One region of the Micromonospora sp. NPDC048169 genome, then DNA from elsewhere that is predicted to be linked to it. Evidence: riboswitches for the same ligand, from Rfam matches in the RefSeq annotation. Region 1 holds a riboswitch; each other region holds the start of a gene.
The links. Region 1 has a riboswitch for cyclic di-AMP ahead of AB0D28_RS13065 (NlpC/P60 family protein). Riboswitches for the same ligand answer to the same signal wherever they lie in the genome.
Positions count from the first base shown of each region.

Region 1 (4,260 bases):
GCCGTGGTCGGAGATGTACATCGTGTCCGGCGTGCCGTCCGGGCGCAGCCCGAGGTCGTTGACGAGCGGGGCGTCCGGGCTCGGCGCGGTCCGCAGGATCACCGCCGAGGAGCCGCGCGACGGGCACGGCTCGGCCGGCGGCCTGGGCGTCGGGACGCCCGGCGGCTGCTGGTTGCAGCCGGTGAACGCCGGCCGGTTGGTGGCGAAGTCCGGGTCGATGGTGACCAGGCCGGTCCGCGCGGTGCCGGTGGTGCGGAACGGCGCCTTCATCAGGTCGAAGTAGTGCGACCAGTCCCAGTACGGTCCCGGGTCCCAGTGCATGCCGCCCACCGCGCCGGCGTTGATGCCGGGCACGTTGTCGTGGCCGATGATGTGCTGCCGGTCCATCGGGATGCCGAGCTTCAGCGCCAGGTGGCGCACCAGCTTGGCGGAGGTGCGGTACATCGCCTCGGTGTACCAGGTGCCCTGACCGGCGAAGCCCTCGTGCTCCAGGCCGATGGACTTCGCGTTGACGTACCAGTTGCCGGCGTGCCAGCCGACGTCCTTGGTCTTGATGTGCTGGGCGATGTAGCCGTCCACCGAGCGCAGCGTGTAGTGCCAGCCCAGGTAGTCGGCCCGCTTCACCAGGTCGACGCTCGGGCCGAAGTAGCCCTCGGTGTCGTGGATGACGATGTACTCGATCTTCTGCTGCTTCGGCCGGTCGCCAAGATCGTGGTTGCCGTAGTCACCCGGGTCGTCGCTGAGCTGCTCGTACGGCGCGGGGATCCACTCACAGGCCAGCCGCACCGGGCACTCCAGCCCGTCCGGCCGCTCGGCGTTACGCAAACCGAGCCGGGCCAGCCGGGAGCGGTCCGGCGTCGCGGCGGTGGCGGCGAGCGTGACCCGCTGGCCGTCGTCGGTGGTCCGGCTGGCGCCCTGGCCGAGCTGGTCGTACACCTCGTCGGCGAAGGCCGCCGCGCCGTCGGTGGTGTCCGCGCCGGAGTACCGGGCCACCGCGCCGTACCAGGCCGCCGGGTCGGTGCCGGCGCCGACCGGCCCGCCCAGAGCCTTCTGGTACGACGCCAGCAGCGCCGCGCCACCGCGGATGTTCGCGGCCGGGTCGGTCCGCAGCGTCCCGGCGTCGAGCCCGGTGAGCGCGGCGGCGGCGTCGAGTGTCTGGAGCGAGGCGGGCGGCAGCGGGGCCTCCCGCTCCGGCGTGGCGGCCGTGGCCGGGTCGAGCTTCAGCGGACGGGAGTCGTCGCCGCGCGGGTCCTCGTCCTCGTCCACGTGGGCGCTGCCCGGCATGGCCAGGATGTGCGCGGCGTCGGTCAGGTGCATCGGGCCGTAGCCGCCGCTGGTGCTCGGCTGCCCGGTGTGGGTGTCCCAGCGGGACTCCAGGTAGGAGACACCGAGCAGCACGTTCTGCGGGACGCCGTACTCGGCGGCCGCGGCGGCGTATTGTTGTTGCCTGTCGCTCGCGGGCGGGGACGTGTCCGGCGCGGCGGTCACCGGGCCGGTCGTCGCCAGCGCGGTGGCGGTGGCCACGGCGGCGGCGAGCAGTATCCGTCTGCCCGACGGCGGGGCGGAGAGGTGCATCGAACCTCCTGGACAGGGATGGGGGTCACTGCGTCTCCACCCTCACTCCGCACACCCGTGATGGTCAATACCTTTCCAGTAAGTAATCAGCCGTGAAAGAAAATTTCACCTCCGTCAGTGGTTCGCCGCCGGATCGCGTACGGAGTGTCACGTCGCTGGAAGTTGCGGATCGATAACGGTGGTCCCTACTCTGGTGAATCGTCGGCCGTACGTCTCACCGTCCAACCCGGTCGGTGACGGACCGGCACCGCCGAGTCGCCAGTGGGCGAGCCGGGGAACCAGGTACCTGGGGTGAATCCGCAGCGATGCGGTAGGGCGGCTCCCTTCCCGCCCGAATCCGTCAGCTAACCCGGTAGGCGGAACTGAAGAAGGAGTACGGACGCCGGTGGCACTCCATGCCCCGCGGCCGTCGTCGAGCCGGTCTGTCGACCGGTCCACGGCTGTGCCGCGTACCCGCTGGTCCCGCTTCACCACCGCCCTCGCCGCCCTGGTCGGCACCGCTGTCGTCCTGACCGGTGGCGCCACCGCGGCACACGCCGAACCCTCGGTCGCCGAGATCGAGGCCCAGATCGACCGCGACTGGAACAAGCTCGAACCGGTCATCGAACAGGTCAACGCCGTACGCGAACAGCTCGCCGCGCGGCGCGAGCAGGCCGACGCGCTCGGCCGGCAGATCGCACCCCTCCAGGCCCGGGTGGACGCCGCGCTCGGCCAGGTCGGCGGGCTCGCCGCCGACGCCTACAAGGGCGACAACCTCTCCACCGTCAACGCGCTGCTGGGCAGCCGCTCGCCGGGTGACCTGGTCAACGGCCTGGAACTGCTCGACCGCTTCGCGCACCGCCAGCACGAGCAGGTGCGCTCCGTCGCCGCGCTGCGCGACGAACTGGCGGCGAAGAAGAAGCCGCTGGACGAGATGATCGCCGGGCTGGCGCGCACCGAGGCCCAGCTCGCGGCGAAGAAGAAGCAGATCGACGCCGAGATCGCCCGGCTGCAGAAGCTGCGGCTCAAGGTGTACGGCAAGGGCGGCGGCGGCCCGCTGCGCCCGGCGCCCTGCCCGGCCGGCTACCCCGGTGGCGCGGCCGGTGCGGCGGTCAAGTTCGCCTGCGCCCAGATCGGCAAGATCTACGTCTGGGGCGCGGCCGGGCCGGACCACTTCGACTGCTCGGGCCTGACCCTGGCGGCGTGGGCCAAGGGCGGCGTGTCGCTGCCGCACAACGCACGCCAGCAGCACGGCGTGACGAAGCGGGTCAGCCGTGCCGAGCTGCGTGCCGGTGATCTCGTCTTCTACTACGGCGACCTGCACCACGTGGCGATGTACGTGGGCGACGGCTGGGTGGTGCACGCCTCCCAGTCGGGCAAGCCCATCACGATGAAGCGGGTCGACGACGGCGACATCAACAGCTACGGCCGGGTGTAAGGAAGGGCCCCCTCTTAACGCCTCCGGTAGAGGAGGGGGCCCTTCTTAACAACTGCGGGCGTCCGTCAGCGCGTCGGCCAGGTGCGCCAGCTCTGCCAGGACCGGCTCGGCGTCGGGCCGCGCTGCCCCTGGTAACGCGAGCCGTAGACGGCCGAGCCGTACGGGTGCTCGGCCGGCGAGGAGAGCCGGAAGATGCAGAGCTGGCCGATCTTCATGCCCGGCCAGAGCGTGATCGGCAGGTTCGCCACGTTCGACAGCTCCAGCGTGACGTGGCCGGAGAAGCCCGGGTCGATGAATCCGGCCGTCGAGTGGGTCAGCAGCCCCAGCCGCCCCAGGCTCGACTTGCCCTCCAGCCTCCCGGCGAGCTGGTCGCCCAGCGAGATCACCTCAAGCGTGGAGGCGAGCACGAACTCGCCCGGGTGCAGCACGAACGGCTGTCCCTCCGGCACCTCGACCATCGAGGTCAGGTCGTCCTGCTGCTTCGACGGGTCGATGTGTGTGTAGAGATGGTTGTTGAAGACCCGGAACAGCCGGTCCAGGCGTACGTCGATGCTCGACGGCTGCACCAGCGTCGGCTCGAAGGGCTCCAGCGCGAGCGTGCCGGCCTTGATCTCGGAGACCAGGTCGCGGTCGGAGAGCAGCATCCGAACACCATAGCGACCGGTATGGGTGACCTGCGTGTCGCACTACATCTTCGTACACGTGTTCGATAGAGTGTCCACATGGCTTCCTGGTCCGAATTCGCCGCCGACGAGCCCCGCCTCGCCGACGAGATCCGCCTCCTGATGCAGCAGTATGGGCCGGGCTTCGGCTACCTCGCCACGGTCCGCGCCGACGGCGGCCCCCGGGTCCACCCGGTCTCCCCGGTGATCACCGCCGACGGGCTCTGGTGCTTCGTCGTCGACTCGCCGAAGCGCCGCGACCTCGAACGCGACGGCCGTTATGCGCTGCACTCGTTCCCGCCGGAGGAGAGCGACGACGAGGCGTACATCGCGGGGCGCGCGCGGCAGGTGACCGACCCGGCCACGGTGACGCGGCTGGCCCGGATCGCCCGCGCGGCGCCACAGGGCGACTGGCGGCTGTTCGAGTTCACTGTCGAGGCGGCGATGCTGACCCGGCGCGACCCGGTGGCCCAGCCCGGCGCCGCCCCGCCGCAGGTGCGGGTGTGGCTCGATCCGCGCGGGGCCGAACCGGCCCGGCGTGACCCGGTCGCCGCCGAGGGCCTTCGCGGCCGGCACGGCTTCGACACCCGCCGCCCGGCCGCCTGA
Region 1 is NZ_JBEZMS010000011.1:167,716-171,975, reverse strand. It holds gene AB0D28_RS13070 (peptidoglycan recognition family protein) at 1-1,575, opposite strand, end outside; cyclic di-AMP (ydaO/yuaA leader) riboswitch at 1,814-1,949, shown strand; gene AB0D28_RS13065 (NlpC/P60 family protein) at 1,961-2,992, shown strand; gene dcd (dCTP deaminase) at 3,058-3,636, opposite strand; gene AB0D28_RS13055 (pyridoxamine 5'-phosphate oxidase family protein) at 3,715-4,260, shown strand.

Region 2 (4,260 bases), on a different contig from region 1:
GTCGTACCGCACGTTCTGGACCGAGTTCGGGCCGGTGGTCAAGGAGGGTCTGCTGGAGGACCCGGACAACACCGAGACGCTGCTGGAGCTGGTGCGCGCCGCCAGCACCCACGACCCGGCCGAGCCGACCACGCTGCGCGCGTACGTGGAGCGGATGCGCGACGGCCAGACCGAGATCTACTACGCCACCGGCGAGAACCGGACCACCATCGAGAACTCGCCGCACCTGGAGGCGTTCCGCGCCAAGGGCTACGAGGTGCTGATCCTCACCGACCCGGTGGACGAGGTGTGGGTCGAGCGGGTCGGCGCGTACGACGGGAAGACGCTGCGCTCGGTCGCCAAGGGCCAGGTGGACCTGGAGACCGACGAGGAGAAGGAGAAGGCCGAGGCGGAACGGCAGGAGTACGCCGACCTGCTCACCTTCCTCGGCGGCGCGCTCGCCGACAGCGTCAAGGAGGTGCGCCTGTCCACCCGGCTGACCACCTCACCGGCCTGCGTCGTGGGCGACGCGCACGACATGACGCCGACGCTGGAGAAGATGTACCGGGCCATGGGCCAGGAGGTGCCCCAGGTCAAGCGGATCCTGGAGCTGAACCCGGCCCACCCGCTGGTCACCGGGCTGCGCAAGGCGCACGGGGAGGGCGGCGACCCGGCCGCGCTGACCGAGACCGCCGAGCTGCTGTACGGCATGGCGCTGCTGGCCGAGGGCGGCGAGCTGGCCGACCCGGCCCGGTTCACCCGGATCCTGGCCGACCGCCTGGCCCGCGGCCTGTAGCGGTGAGGCGGGGCCCCTTCTCGTCGCCGGCGCGACAAGAAGAAGGGGCCCCGCCTCACAACTGGCAGGGGAAGAACCCGTGCCGGGCCAGCGGCTCGACGATCTGGTGCTCCTCGTACGACAGGTGCGACAGCAGCGTGTCGGTGAGCAGGTCCACCGCCTCCTGGAGTCCGGTGAAGTCGCCGGGCCGGCGGACCAGCTCCACGAGCGCGCGGTCGACGCTCTCCACCACGCCGTGGATCACCACGTGTTCCTCCTCGAGGCGGTCCAGCACGGCGGCCAGCCCGGTCTCGGAGCGGCGCAGGTGCGGGAAGATCGAGGCGTCCTCAAGCCCGTGGTGCTGGGTGACCATGGTGCAGTACGCCGCGCAGTAGGCCCCGAGCGTCCAGTTGTTCTGCCGCATGGTCATCTCGTTCAGCGCGGCCCGCGCCCGGCCCGGCGAGACAGTGCCCCGCTTGACCTGTTCCAGCAGGTCGCGCACCTGGGCCAGCTCCTGGCGCAGGTGGTCGTGCACGTCCACCAGGTGCTGCCCGGCGGCCTGTCCCCGGGGCGGGTAGACGTGCCCGGCCGGCGGCGGCGGGGCGCTCGGGCGAGTGGACTCGTCCCAGGGGCGGCGCGCGCTCAGGCGTACCCCCGGGTCCGGGGTGGGCGTGACCCCGAGCGTGCTGGGCGCGCCGGCGGCGGCCTGTTGCCCGGTGGCCGCGCGGGGCTCGGGCGGGGTGCGCTCGGCGGCGACCAGCTCGCGCACGGCGGGCGCGACCTCCTGGCCGAAGATCTGGATCGCGCGCGGCTCGTCGCTGCCGAGGATGAACGTGGTGATGCCGTGCTCCAGCGTGAGCCCGGCCAGCTCCTCGACCCACTGTTCCGGCGGCCCGGCCAGGAAACCGGCCGACGAGCGGGCGAACGTGCCTGTCACGTTGAGCATGCGGCGGATCGCGGCCGGGTCGCGTCCGGCGGCCCGGGCGCCCTCGTCCACCAGCGCGTTCAGGGCGGGCAACTCGTCGGGACCCTTCGGCAGGTACGACAGCGACGGCAGCCAGCCGTCCGCGGCGCGGCCCACCAGGCGCAGCATGCGCGGCTTGTACGCGCCGACCCAGATGCCCACCGGGTGGGCGGGCGCCGGGCCGCGCTTGGCGCCGACCACCCGGTAGTGCTCGCCGTCGACACGGATCATGCCGCGGTGGTCGGTGTCCCAGACCTCGCGGATCACCCGGATCGCCTCGTCGAGGGCGTCGACGGCCGCGCCGGGGGACAGGCGCCGCCCGCCCGTTGCCTCGATCGCGTCCCAGAAGGCGCCCGCGCCGAGCCCCAGCTCGACCCGGCCGCCGGTGAGCAGGTCCAGGCTGGCGACGCTGCGCGCCAGCACCACCGGCTGGCGCAACGGCAGGTTGAGGACGTTTCCGGCCAGGCGGACGCGTTCGGTGGCGGCGGCCACGTAGGACATCAGCGTCCAGGTGTCCAGGAAACCCGGCTGGTACGGGTGGTCCTGGAAGGTGACCAGGTCCAGTCCGACCTGCTCGCAGAGCCGGGCCAGCGCCACCACCTGGTCCGGCTGCGCGGCGGCGGGGGTGAGGAAGCCGCCGAAGGTCAGCTCGTGTCCGTGATCGGTCATCCGTCCCGCCTCCCGTGATCTTGCCCAGTCCTGCCACGGTAGCGCCCGGTCGCCCGGCCGGGTGAAGGGCATCACAAGAAGTGGATGATCGGCGCAAAGCGCTCCTAGCGTCGGTTTCGTTCGCAGTAGCGGACACCGCGGGCCGGAAACGCCAAATCCCGCCGCCGGCCGCGGTCACCGAACCTCGTGCGGGAGCGGGGGAACCACACGTTCCACGGTGCATCGTCACCTCGGGGTGAAGCCGCCACCGGCGGCCGGGCTCCTCGGCCCGAACCCGACAGCTCACCTCGTCGGCGTGGAGGAATCCACATGGCAACCGAATACTCAGCCCGAAGCCGCCGTACCGCTCTCGGAGCGGTGATGGCCGGCGCCGCCCTCGGCGCCGCGACCCTGTTCGGCTCGGCCGCTCCGGCCAGCGCGGGCGTCAACTGGGACGCCGTCGCACGCTGCGAGTCGGGCGGGAACTGGAAGATCAACACCGGCAACGGCTACTACGGCGGGCTCCAGTTCTCCCGTGCCACCTGGAACGGCTACGGCGGCCAGAAGTACGCCGCCCGCGCCGACCTGGCCAGCCGGTCCGAGCAGATCGCCGTCGCGGAGAAGGTGCTGCGCGGGCAGGGCATCGGCGCCTGGCCGGTCTGCGGCAAGAAGGGCGGCTCGGCGAAGAAGAGTTCCGGGCCGGCTGCGGCCGAGAAGCGGTCAGGCGCGAAGAAGGCCGCGCCGCGGCGACCGGCCACGAAGAGGGCCGCGCCGGAGCGGGCCACCACCCTCGTCGCGCCACAGCCCAGGACCGGCACCGGGACGTACCTGGTCCGGCCGGGGGACACGCTGTCGGAGATCGCCGTGGCGCAGCGCGTGGACGGCGGCTGGCGTGCCCTGCACGAGCGCAACCGCGCGGTGGTGGGCGACGACCCGGGGCTGATCTTCCCCGGTCAGCGGCTGCGTCTGCGCTGACCGGTCTCGCGGACGCCCGGCCGCTTCACCCCGGCCGGGCGTCCGCGCCCGTGCGACACGCCGCGTTGCCGGTGTCCGGCCTGCTCGCGGCACCGGGACGCGGCCCGCGAGGGCCGGTAGGCGCGATTCGTCGGGGGCGGTTGCTAGGGTCACGGTCCTCGGCTAAGACGTGAAGAAAGCGCTGATATGACCAACGACCCGTTCTCGGCGGCGGCGAGCATCGACGAGCTGCTGACCCGTACGCAGCAGGCGCTCACCGCGATGCGCTCCCGGGCCTCGGCGCACGCCGACGGCGAGGCGGCCGACCTGCTGCGCGCCGAGGGCACGGCCGCCGGCGGCCGGGTCCGCGCCGTCGCCGTCCAGGGTGGCCGGCTGGATTCCGTGACGATCGACCCGGAGCTGGCCGGCGAGCCGCTGGACGTCCTCGGCGGGCACCTCGTCGCCGCCGCCAATGCCGCGCTGTCCGAGCTGGACGCCCAGGTCAGCGCATCTGCGCGGGCCGACGCCGATGCGCTCGCCGCCCGGCTCGGCAGCATGGGCGACCAGGCCGAGCTGTTCGGCCGCGCGATGCACGAGGCTGCCGCGCGGATCCACCGCGACCGCGGCACCGCGTCCCAGGGCGCCCGCCCGGCCTGACGAACCGGGTGCCCACCCGGACGACGCGACGAAGCGCCCGGCTCGACGCGATGCCGTCCGGCAAGCCGCGATGCCGTCCGGCCAGGCGCCGTGAGGGGCCCGGCCGGGCATGACGAGGCGGCCGGCCGTCGGGAGGACGACGACCGGCCGCGCTACGCCACGGTCAGCTCAGGGTGACCGCGGTGTCGTCGACGACGAAGGACGTCTGCAACGAGCTGTCCTCCACGCCGCTGAACGAGATGGTCGCCGTGGTGCCGGCCAGCGACGAGATGTCGAAGGACCG
Region 2 is NZ_JBEZMS010000030.1:15,814-20,073, reverse strand. It holds gene htpG (molecular chaperone HtpG) at 1-775, shown strand, start outside; gene AB0D28_RS22740 (LLM class flavin-dependent oxidoreductase) at 831-2,387, opposite strand; cyclic di-AMP (ydaO/yuaA leader) riboswitch at 2,553-2,698, shown strand; gene AB0D28_RS22735 (transglycosylase family protein) at 2,697-3,341, shown strand; gene AB0D28_RS22730 (YbaB/EbfC family nucleoid-associated protein) at 3,528-3,977, shown strand; gene AB0D28_RS22725 (M4 family metallopeptidase) at 4,141-4,260, opposite strand, start outside.
Region 2: another riboswitch for cyclic di-AMP. It lies ahead of AB0D28_RS22735 (transglycosylase family protein); the one in region 1 lies ahead of AB0D28_RS13065 (NlpC/P60 family protein).

Region 3 (4,260 bases), on a different contig from region 1:
TCCCCCAGCATCCGAATCAGGACGCCGGCCACCGGGCGGCTGTCGCCGACGGCCAGCACCCGTTCGCGGTGATCGTCGGCTGCTCCGACTCGCGGCTCGCCGCCGAGATCATCTTCGATCGCGGCCTCGGTGACCTCTTCGTGGTGCGTACCGCCGGGCACACCGCCGGGCCGGAGGTGCTCGGCAGCGTCGAGTACGCCGTCACCGTGCTGGGCACTCCGCTCGTGGTGGTGCTCGGGCACGACTCGTGCGGCGCGGTCCAGGCCGCCCGCGAGGGGGTCCGGACCGGCGCCGCCCCGGCCGGGCACCTGGGCGCGGTGGTGGACGCGGTCTCGCCCAGCCTGCTGCGCGCCGCCCGCCAGGGCGTCGAGGACCTCGACGGCATCATCGACGTGCACATCGCGCAGACCGTGGAGACGCTGCTGGCCCGGTCCACCGTGCTGGCCGAGCGGGTGGCGGCGGGGCGGTGCACGGTGGTCGGCATGTCGTACCGTCTCGCCGGCGGCGAGGTGCGGACCGTGGCGCAGGCCCCGGCCCCGCTGCCCGCCCCGGCGGCGCCCGCGGACCCGGCGCTGGCGAGCTGATCCACGGGGAAGACGAAAGGGGCCGCCCGAGGGCGGCCCCTTCTTCGTGGTGTCCGGCGTCAGAGCAGCGACATGTGGACGTGGTCGGTGTGGTTCGACGGCCCGCTGTAGGAGCGCCAGCCGGTGGCCGGGAACCAGATCTGCCGGTTCCAGATGACGTAGTAGATGCCCAGCCGGTCGGCGTTGCGGATGAGGAAGGCGGCCACCTCGTTGCCGTACCTGCGGGTGTCATTGTTGTGCCAGGGTGCGAAGCCGCTGTTCTGCAGCGACCAGTCGCACGCCTTGCCCTTGGGGTGCTCCCACGGCCCGCCGGACCGGTAGCAGCCCACGAAGCGCTTGAAGCCCGCGCGCCGGACCTCCTTGTAGGCGTGCAGCGTGCGCGGCGTGACGCAGCCCGAGGTGGTCGGGTCGTCCTCGCTGCACGACTCGGCCTTCCACCCGCCGTCGGCGGTGCGGCCGGGGGCGATCTTGGCGACCGGTGAGGTGGCGGAGACCAGTCCGCCGGTGAAGCCGAGACCGCCGACCAGCTTCAGCGCGCGCTCGGCCTGCACCTTCTCGCGCTCCATCGCGTTCTTCTGCTTCTCCTGCTCGCGGACCTCGGCGTCCATCGCGATCTTGGCCTGCTCGGCGCGGGTCTTGACCGCGTTGATGGCGGCCAGGCGCTGCGCGTTGAGGAGGTTCAGCTCGTCCAGGGCGTTGACCCGGCGGACGAACGAGTCGGGGGAGTTGCTCTCCAGCAGCATCGCCATCGCGCCCATCCGGCCGGTCCGGTAGGACTGGGCGGCGAGCTGGTTGACCTGCGGGCTGAGCGCGTCGAGTTCGGCCTGTGCCGTCTTCACCTCGGCCGCCAGCCGCCGCTGGCGGTCCTGCGACTTGGCGAGCTTCGCCTTGGCCTGGAGGAAGTTCCGGTTGGCGGAGTCGATCGCCTCGGTGATGAGCGGCGGTTCGCCGTCCTCCTCGTGGCCCGAGGGGTTGCCGGGTGCCGCCGCGGCGGGGGCCGCGGTCGCCGGCGTCGGCCCGGCCAGCACGGCCAGTGAGGCCAGCACGGCCACCACGGGTGTCAGCCAGCGGCGCAGGGGTGCCGTCACAGTGTTCCCTTCCGTCGGCCGCCGACCGGGTTAGCTGACGGGTTCGGGACGGAAGTGGCCCCTACCGCTGTCGCGGATTCACCCCATGTACCTGGTTCCCCGGCTCGCCCGTGGGCGATTGGGCGGCGGCACCGCTGGCGCCGGTGCGCGCCTTCGGCGGTGACCGGCAGCGAGGTTACCCGACAGCACTCGTGAGGATCTACGTCCGGAAGCCGACCAATAGCGAGATTTCGCCGTGGCGCACCGTGACCAGCGTCGCGTTTGAAATCGATGGTCACGCTGCGGAGTCTCACCATGCGGCCTCCGTACTCCTTCCGCCGCCGAGCGCCTCCAGCGCGTCGTCCCGTCCGGCCGGCGGCCGGGGCGCGGGCGGCGCCGGCTCCGCGCCGCGCGGGCGCCGTCCGGCGGTGGTCACGATCGCGGCCAGGCCGGTGGTCAGCGGTACGGCGGCGATCAGGCCGAGCGTGGCCACCGCGCTGCGGACGATCTCCTGGGCGAGGAACTCGCTGGTGAGGATCTCGCTGACCGGGCGGGAGTCGGCGACCAGCAGGAGCAGCAGCGGCAGCGAGGCGCCCGCGTACGCCAGCACGATGGTGTTGACGGTGGACGCGATGTGGGCCCGGCCGACCCGGGTCGCCGCGCGGTAGAGCTGCCGCCGGGACAGCCCGGGGTTGGCGTGCGCCAGTTCGGTGACGGTGGCCGCCTGGGTGACTGTGACGTCGTCCAGCACGCCCAGCGAGCCGATGATGATGCCGGCCAGCAGCAGGCCGTGCAGGTCCACGTCGGCCTGGAACATGGACAGCGTGGTGGCGTCCTCGCTGCCGAAGCCGGTCAGGTGGGTGGCGGACGTGGCGAGCAGGCCGAGCACGCCGGTGATCACCAGGCTGCCCAGCGTGCCGAGCACCGCCACCGACGTCTGCGCGGTGATCCCGTGGGTCAGGTAGAGCACCACGAACATGATCAACGCGGCGCCGACGATGGCCACCAGCAGCGGCGGCTGGCCGGCGCCGATGCCTGGCAGCACGAAGCCGAGCAGGATGGCGAAGCTGGCCGCCAGGCCGGCGAGCGCGGCCAGCCCGCGCCAGCGGCCGAACGCCACGATCGCGGCGGCGAACAGCACCATCAGCCAGATCAGCGGTGTGCCGCGCTGGTGCTCGGCGATGTTGTAGGACTTCACCGCCGGGTCGGCCGGATCGGTCAGCTCGACCAGGACCACCTCGTCGCCGACCGCGACCCGGGGCGCGCCGGGCCCGGCCGGGATCGGCGTCTCGACCTGGCGGCCCGCGTCCGGGCCCTGCTCGGCGGTCACCGTCACGGTGCCGCAGGGGCCGCCCCCGCCGTCCGGGGCCTCCGGGGTCGGCGGGCAGGGCTCGGTGACCACCCGGGTCACCGTGCCGTGGTAGCGGGGGACGTCCGCGCCGCCGACCGGCTCCCGGTCCTGCCGGGGCCAGAGGACCAGCGCCGCGATCACGGTGAGCGCGAACAGCGGCACCACCACGGCGACGAGCAGCCGGCGTACGCCCGGCGGCGCGGCGGGTGCGGGGCGGGTGTGGTCGGCACCCATGGCGTCTCTCCCAACGGTCGGGGCGACGCCTGGTCCGCCGGACCGGTCTGGTCACCCGGGCGGCGCGGACGTGTCGACCACGTCCGGGTCGTCGCCCGGCCATGGTAGGCAGCCTGACCTCACCGGGACCGGTGACGCTCGCCTCGCGTGATCAGGCCAGACCGGCCCGGCGTCGCCGGTACTCGTCCTCGTCGATCTCGCCGCGCGCGTACCGCTCGTCCAGGATGCGCCGGGCCGTCGTCGGGCCCAGGTACTGGGGGCCGGTCCACCGCACGGCCGCCCAGACGAGCCCCGCCAGCACCGCGAGCACCAGCAGGGACCAGATCCACATCCAGCCCATCATCGGGCTCTGCCACATCATCGGGCCGCCCTCCGTCCGTCGCCGCGGGTCCGCCGGGGTCGGCCTGCCCGCCACTTCGACGGTACGACCGGCCCGACGCGTCGGCGCGGGTCGATGTGCCCGGTTCCGGGGGCCGGAGGTCCCCGCTCAGCCGCGCTTCATCAGGCGGCCGACGGCGGCCATCATCTCGGTCGCCATCTCGTCGGCCCGGCCCTCGGCGGCGCCCTCGTGCATGCAGTGCCGGGCGTGGCCGTCGAGCAGGCCGAGGCCGACCTTGTCCAGCGCCGCCTGGATGGCCGAGATCTGGGTGAGCACGTCGATGCAGTAGCGGTCGTCCTCGACCATCTTCTCGATGCCACGGACCTGACCCTCGATGCGGCGGAGCCGGGCGAGGAGTTGGTCCTTGCTGGCGGTGTAGCCCCGGGTCGGGCTGGACGGCGCGGTCATGGAACCGAGGATAGCGTACCCCTCGGGGGTATGCTACCGTCTCGAACGTACCCCTGGGGGGTATAAGATCGGAGGGCGAGATGGAGAGCACCTACCAGGTGAGCGGCATGACCTGCGGGCACTGCGTCAACTCGGTGAGCACCGAGCTGAGCGCGCTTCCGGGCGTCACCGACGTCCAGGTCGACCTGGCCGGCGGCCGGGTCACCGTCACCAGTCAGGACCCGCTGGACGTGGACG
Region 3 is NZ_JBEZMS010000006.1:18,039-22,298, forward strand. It holds gene AB0D28_RS07435 (carbonic anhydrase) at 1-584, shown strand, start outside; gene AB0D28_RS07440 (hypothetical protein) at 644-1,672, opposite strand; cyclic di-AMP (ydaO/yuaA leader) riboswitch at 1,676-1,807, opposite strand; gene AB0D28_RS07445 (YibE/F family protein) at 1,962-3,236, opposite strand; gene AB0D28_RS07450 (SHOCT domain-containing protein) at 3,388-3,597, opposite strand; gene AB0D28_RS07455 (metal-sensitive transcriptional regulator) at 3,724-4,023, opposite strand; gene AB0D28_RS07460 (heavy-metal-associated domain-containing protein) at 4,104-4,260, shown strand, end outside.
Region 3: another riboswitch for cyclic di-AMP. It lies ahead of AB0D28_RS07440 (hypothetical protein); the one in region 1 lies ahead of AB0D28_RS13065 (NlpC/P60 family protein).

Region 4 (4,260 bases), on a different contig from region 1:
CGGCGATCCGGCGCAGACCGCCTGGACCGGCGACCCGCAGGAGCTGGACCGCGCCCGGGACCAGGCGCTGGGCCGACGCAAGCGGCACCGCTACGAGCTGACCACCAACTACCGCAACTCGGCGGAGATCTTCGCGGTGGCGGCGGCGGAGATCCGCCGGCTCTACCCGGACCTGCCGCTGCCCGACGCGGTGCGGTCCACCGGCGTGCCGCCGGTCGAGCGCACGGTGCCCGCCGCCGACCTGCCGGCGGCCACCGTCGAGGCGGCCGAGGCGCTGCTCGCGCAGGTGGAGGGCACCGTTGGTGTGATCACGCCGGTGCCGCGCCGGGACGAGGTGGCCGGCTGGCTGGGCGCGCTCGGCGCGAGCCGGCTCCAGGTGGTCACCAGCCTCCAGGCGAAGGGCATGGAGTACGACGGCGTGGTGCTGGTGGCGCCGAGTGAGATCCGGGCCGACCCCGGTTCGGGGGTACGCACGCTCTACGTGGCGCTGTCCCGGGCGACCCAGCGCCTCACCACGCTCGACCCGCTCTGAGGGACACCCGTCCGCGCCCCTGACGTCACCCACAGTTCAGTTGCATACATAGCGATGTGAACATACATTGGGCCTGGCCGGTACGGGGCAGGAAGGGTGTTGGCGTGGGCGCAGGTCATGACCACAGCGGCGCGGTGGCCAACGCGGCACACCGCCACCGGGGCCGCCTCTGGGCCGCCTTCGCGCTGCTCGCCGTCCTGATGGTGGTCGAGGCGGTGGCCGCCTTCACCACCGGCTCGCTCGCGCTGCTCTCCGACGCCGGGCACATGTTCACCGACGTCCTCGGCATCGGCATGGCACTGGCCGCGATCACCGCCGCCCGCCGCGCCGGCACCGACCCGCAGCGCACGTTCGGGCTCTACCGGCTGGAGGTGCTCGCCGCCCTGGCCAACGCCGTGCTGCTCGGCGCCGTCGCGCTCTACGTCCTGGTCGAGGCGGTACGCCGGTTCGGCGAGCCGCCGGAGGTGCTGGCCGGCCCGATGCTCGTGGTGGCGGTGCTCGGCCTGCTCGCCAACATCGTCGCGTTCGCGCTGCTGCGCGCCGGGGCGAAGGAGAGCATCAACCTGCGCGGGGCGTACCTGGAGGTGCTCGGCGATCTGCTCGGCTCGCTCGGCGTGATCGCCGCCGCGCTGGTCATCGCCGCGACCGACTGGTGGTGGGCCGATCCGCTGGTAGCCGTCGGGATCGGCCTGTTCATCCTGCCGCGCACCTGGCGGCTCGGCCGGGCCGCGCTGCGCATCCTGGTGCAGGCCGCGCCGGAGCACCTCCAGGTGACCGCCGTGCACGACCGGCTGGCCGCCGTACCCGGCGTGGCCGAGGTGCACGACCTGCACGTGTGGACGCTCACCTCGGGCATGGAGGTGGCCTCGGCGCACCTGACCACCGACCCGGGCGTGGACCCGGGGCAGGTGCTGGCCGCCGCGCGGGCCGCCCTGCACGAGGACTTCTCCATCGATCACGCCACGTTGCAGGTCGAACCCGGAGCGTCGGCCGGCGTGTGCGGGAAGACCGAGTGGTGATTAGGGCAGACTTAAATCACTGTGGCTGTTGTAGTCTTATGCCGGTTTTGCCCCACCTAGTGGCGTTGCTCCACCGAGCCACGCCCGGGCAGCGCCGGTAGTGTCGGTCGCGGCCGCACCCGCGGACGCCACCGGCCCCGGTGGGGCGGCCGTCGCCTAATCGTCCGCAGGGACGAGCCGGGGAACCACGTACGTGGGGTGCATCCGCGTCAGCGGTAGGGATCTTCCGTCCCGAACCCGTCAGCTAACCCGGTCGGCGTTGACGGAAGGACGTGTGAATGCCCCACGTGGCACCTGTACGACGGACAGCCGCCCGGTTGGCGGCCCTGCTCGTCGCGACGCTGGCCCTCGGCGTCGCGACTGTTCCGGTCTCCCCCGCCTCGGCGGGGCCGGCGACCGGCCTGCTCGCCGCCGCGCCCGGCGGCGACGACGAGGGCGGCACGCCCGAACTGCGTGCCCAGCTCGACGCCGCCAGCAAGGGCTGGCTGGAGGCCAAGGCCGCGCTGAACCGGTCGGTGAGCCGCCAGAAGCAACTGAACGAACAGCTCAAGACGGTCGGCGCCGAGCTGGCCGTACGCGACGCCAAGGTCGGCGAGATCGCCGCCGTGGCGTACCGCAACGGCCGCCTGGGCACCGCCGGGGTGCTGCTGGGCAGCAGCAGCCCGGAGGGCTTCATGGACCGGGCCGCCGCGCTGGAACAGGTCGCCGCGCACGAGGACCGTACGCTGCGCGACCTGATCGCCACCCGGGACCAGGCCACCCGCACCCGCGCCCAGCTCGACGGCGAGATCCGCGAGCAGCGCAAGCAGGTGACGGTGATGGCCAAGCGCAAGGAGCAGGCCGAGCGCGCCCTGGAGGTGGCGAACGACCGCGCCACGCGCAGCAGCAGCGGCGGCAGCGTCCAGGGCACCTCCACCAAGAACGCGAAGCCGGCGCCGCGCAACTCGGACGGCTCCTGGCCCCCGGAGTCGTGCAGCGTCAACGACCCGACCCCGGCCAACGGCTGCATCACCCCGCGCACGCTGCACGCGCTGCAACAGGCGAAGGCGGCCGGCTTCACCAGGTACGTCTCGTGCCACCGGCCCAGCGGCTCGGGCGAGCACCCGAAGGGGCGGGCCTGCGACTTCGCCGCGCAGAAGAACGGCTTCGGCGGCGTGGCCTCCGGCGGCGACCGGACGTACGGCAACAACCTGGCCGCGTACTTCGTGCGCAACGCCGACCCGCTCGCCGTGCTCTACGTGATCTGGTTCAAGCAGATCTGGCTGCCCAGCAGCGGGTGGAAGTCGTACAGCGGGGGCAACGGCGACCCGTCCAGCGACCACACCAACCACGTGCACCTGTCGGTGTACTGAGCGCCCGGAAGGGGCCGGCCGGATCAGGCCGGCCGGCCCTCCAGGGTCGCTCCGAGACGCGCCGCCAGGCCCAGGTGAGCCGCCCGGGCCTGGCGGAACGCGTACCCGAACAGCGGTGCCGGCGCGGTGAGCGTGATCTCCACCTCGACGCGTACCGTGCCGTCGTCCTCGTCGCGCAGCCGGGTGTGGTTGCGTACGGTCGTCGCCGGCTGCTGCCGGGCGACGGTGACCACCTCGTCCTCGCTCGCGATCAGCACGTCCGCCTGGTAGGTCACCGGGAAGTGCAGCGGGCCGAGTTGCAGCCGGTCGGTGATCGCGTAGCTGGCCAGCGCGCCGGGCCGGGCCGGCAGCTTCCGGACCCGGACGATCAGCGGATGCAGCTCACCCTGGCGACTCAGGTCGCCTAGCAGGGCCACCGCTTCGGCCCGGCTGCACCGGGCCTGCACGGTGTAGCTGAAGCTGTCGCTGCTCTGCAAGCGGGCCCCCTCGCCGTCGTGCGTCGCGACGATCGTCCCGTACCGACGCCGGACTGGCAACGGGTAGAAGGTCCCCTGGCCGCAGGGGGTGCGAACGGCGCTCAGGCGCCGGGCAGCACCTCGGGGGTGTCGTCGGCGAACCACGGCTCGGGCGCGCCGAAGAGGCCGAGCAGGCCGGTCACCCAGAGCTGCCGGTGCACGAACCGGCTCGGCTCGGTGACCACGAGCTTGACGCCGCTGACCTCGCAGGTCTGGAAGCCGGCGACCATGGCGCTGATGCCGACCGAGTCGATGAACGTGACAAGCCGCATGTTCAGCTCGATCCGCGCGGGGCGGGCCTTCGCGAGCACCTCGGCGATCGCTTCCCGCACCTCGTACGCGGTGTCGACGTCGATCTCCCCACGGGGCGCGATCTCGACGACACCACCCGGCCGCACCGACTTCACGATCGACAGGCTCACGCGAGCACCTCCACTCGCCCATGACGGGCGCCTCATCAGTACGCGGGCCGCGACCGAGAGTATTCCTCCCACGCCCCGGTCGCCACCCCCCGGGATGAGCAATTCGCGAACTGGGCACACCTGGGCGTACCCAATCCGGACCACCGGGTTCCAGTTTCCCCCTGTGGCGGGCCACGGCCAACCGTGCGACCGGGCGGGCCCGCCGATCCCGCGGACCAGGGTAGCTGGCGCACGCACGTCCCGTCCGCACCCGTCCCGGCGCGTTCGGGTGCTTCGTCCCGTTCACCGGCCGCACCCGCCATGACCCGGGCGTGGTTTGCCGCCGGGTCCGGTGGGGCACTGCCCGGGACAGTGACCGCCGGATGGACACCGGAGTCCGAAGTGGCCGCCGGCCTTCGGCACCCGAGGAGGTAGAACGAT
Region 4 is NZ_JBEZMS010000050.1:28,761-33,020, forward strand. It holds gene AB0D28_RS27260 (AAA family ATPase) at 1-532, shown strand, start outside; gene AB0D28_RS27265 (cation diffusion facilitator family transporter) at 637-1,551, shown strand; cyclic di-AMP (ydaO/yuaA leader) riboswitch at 1,695-1,825, shown strand; gene AB0D28_RS27270 (hypothetical protein) at 1,830-2,903, shown strand; gene AB0D28_RS27275 (SRPBCC family protein) at 2,927-3,379, opposite strand; gene AB0D28_RS27280 (STAS domain-containing protein) at 3,481-3,840, opposite strand; gene AB0D28_RS27285 (hypothetical protein) at 4,259-4,260, shown strand, end outside.
Region 4: another riboswitch for cyclic di-AMP. It lies ahead of AB0D28_RS27270 (hypothetical protein); the one in region 1 lies ahead of AB0D28_RS13065 (NlpC/P60 family protein).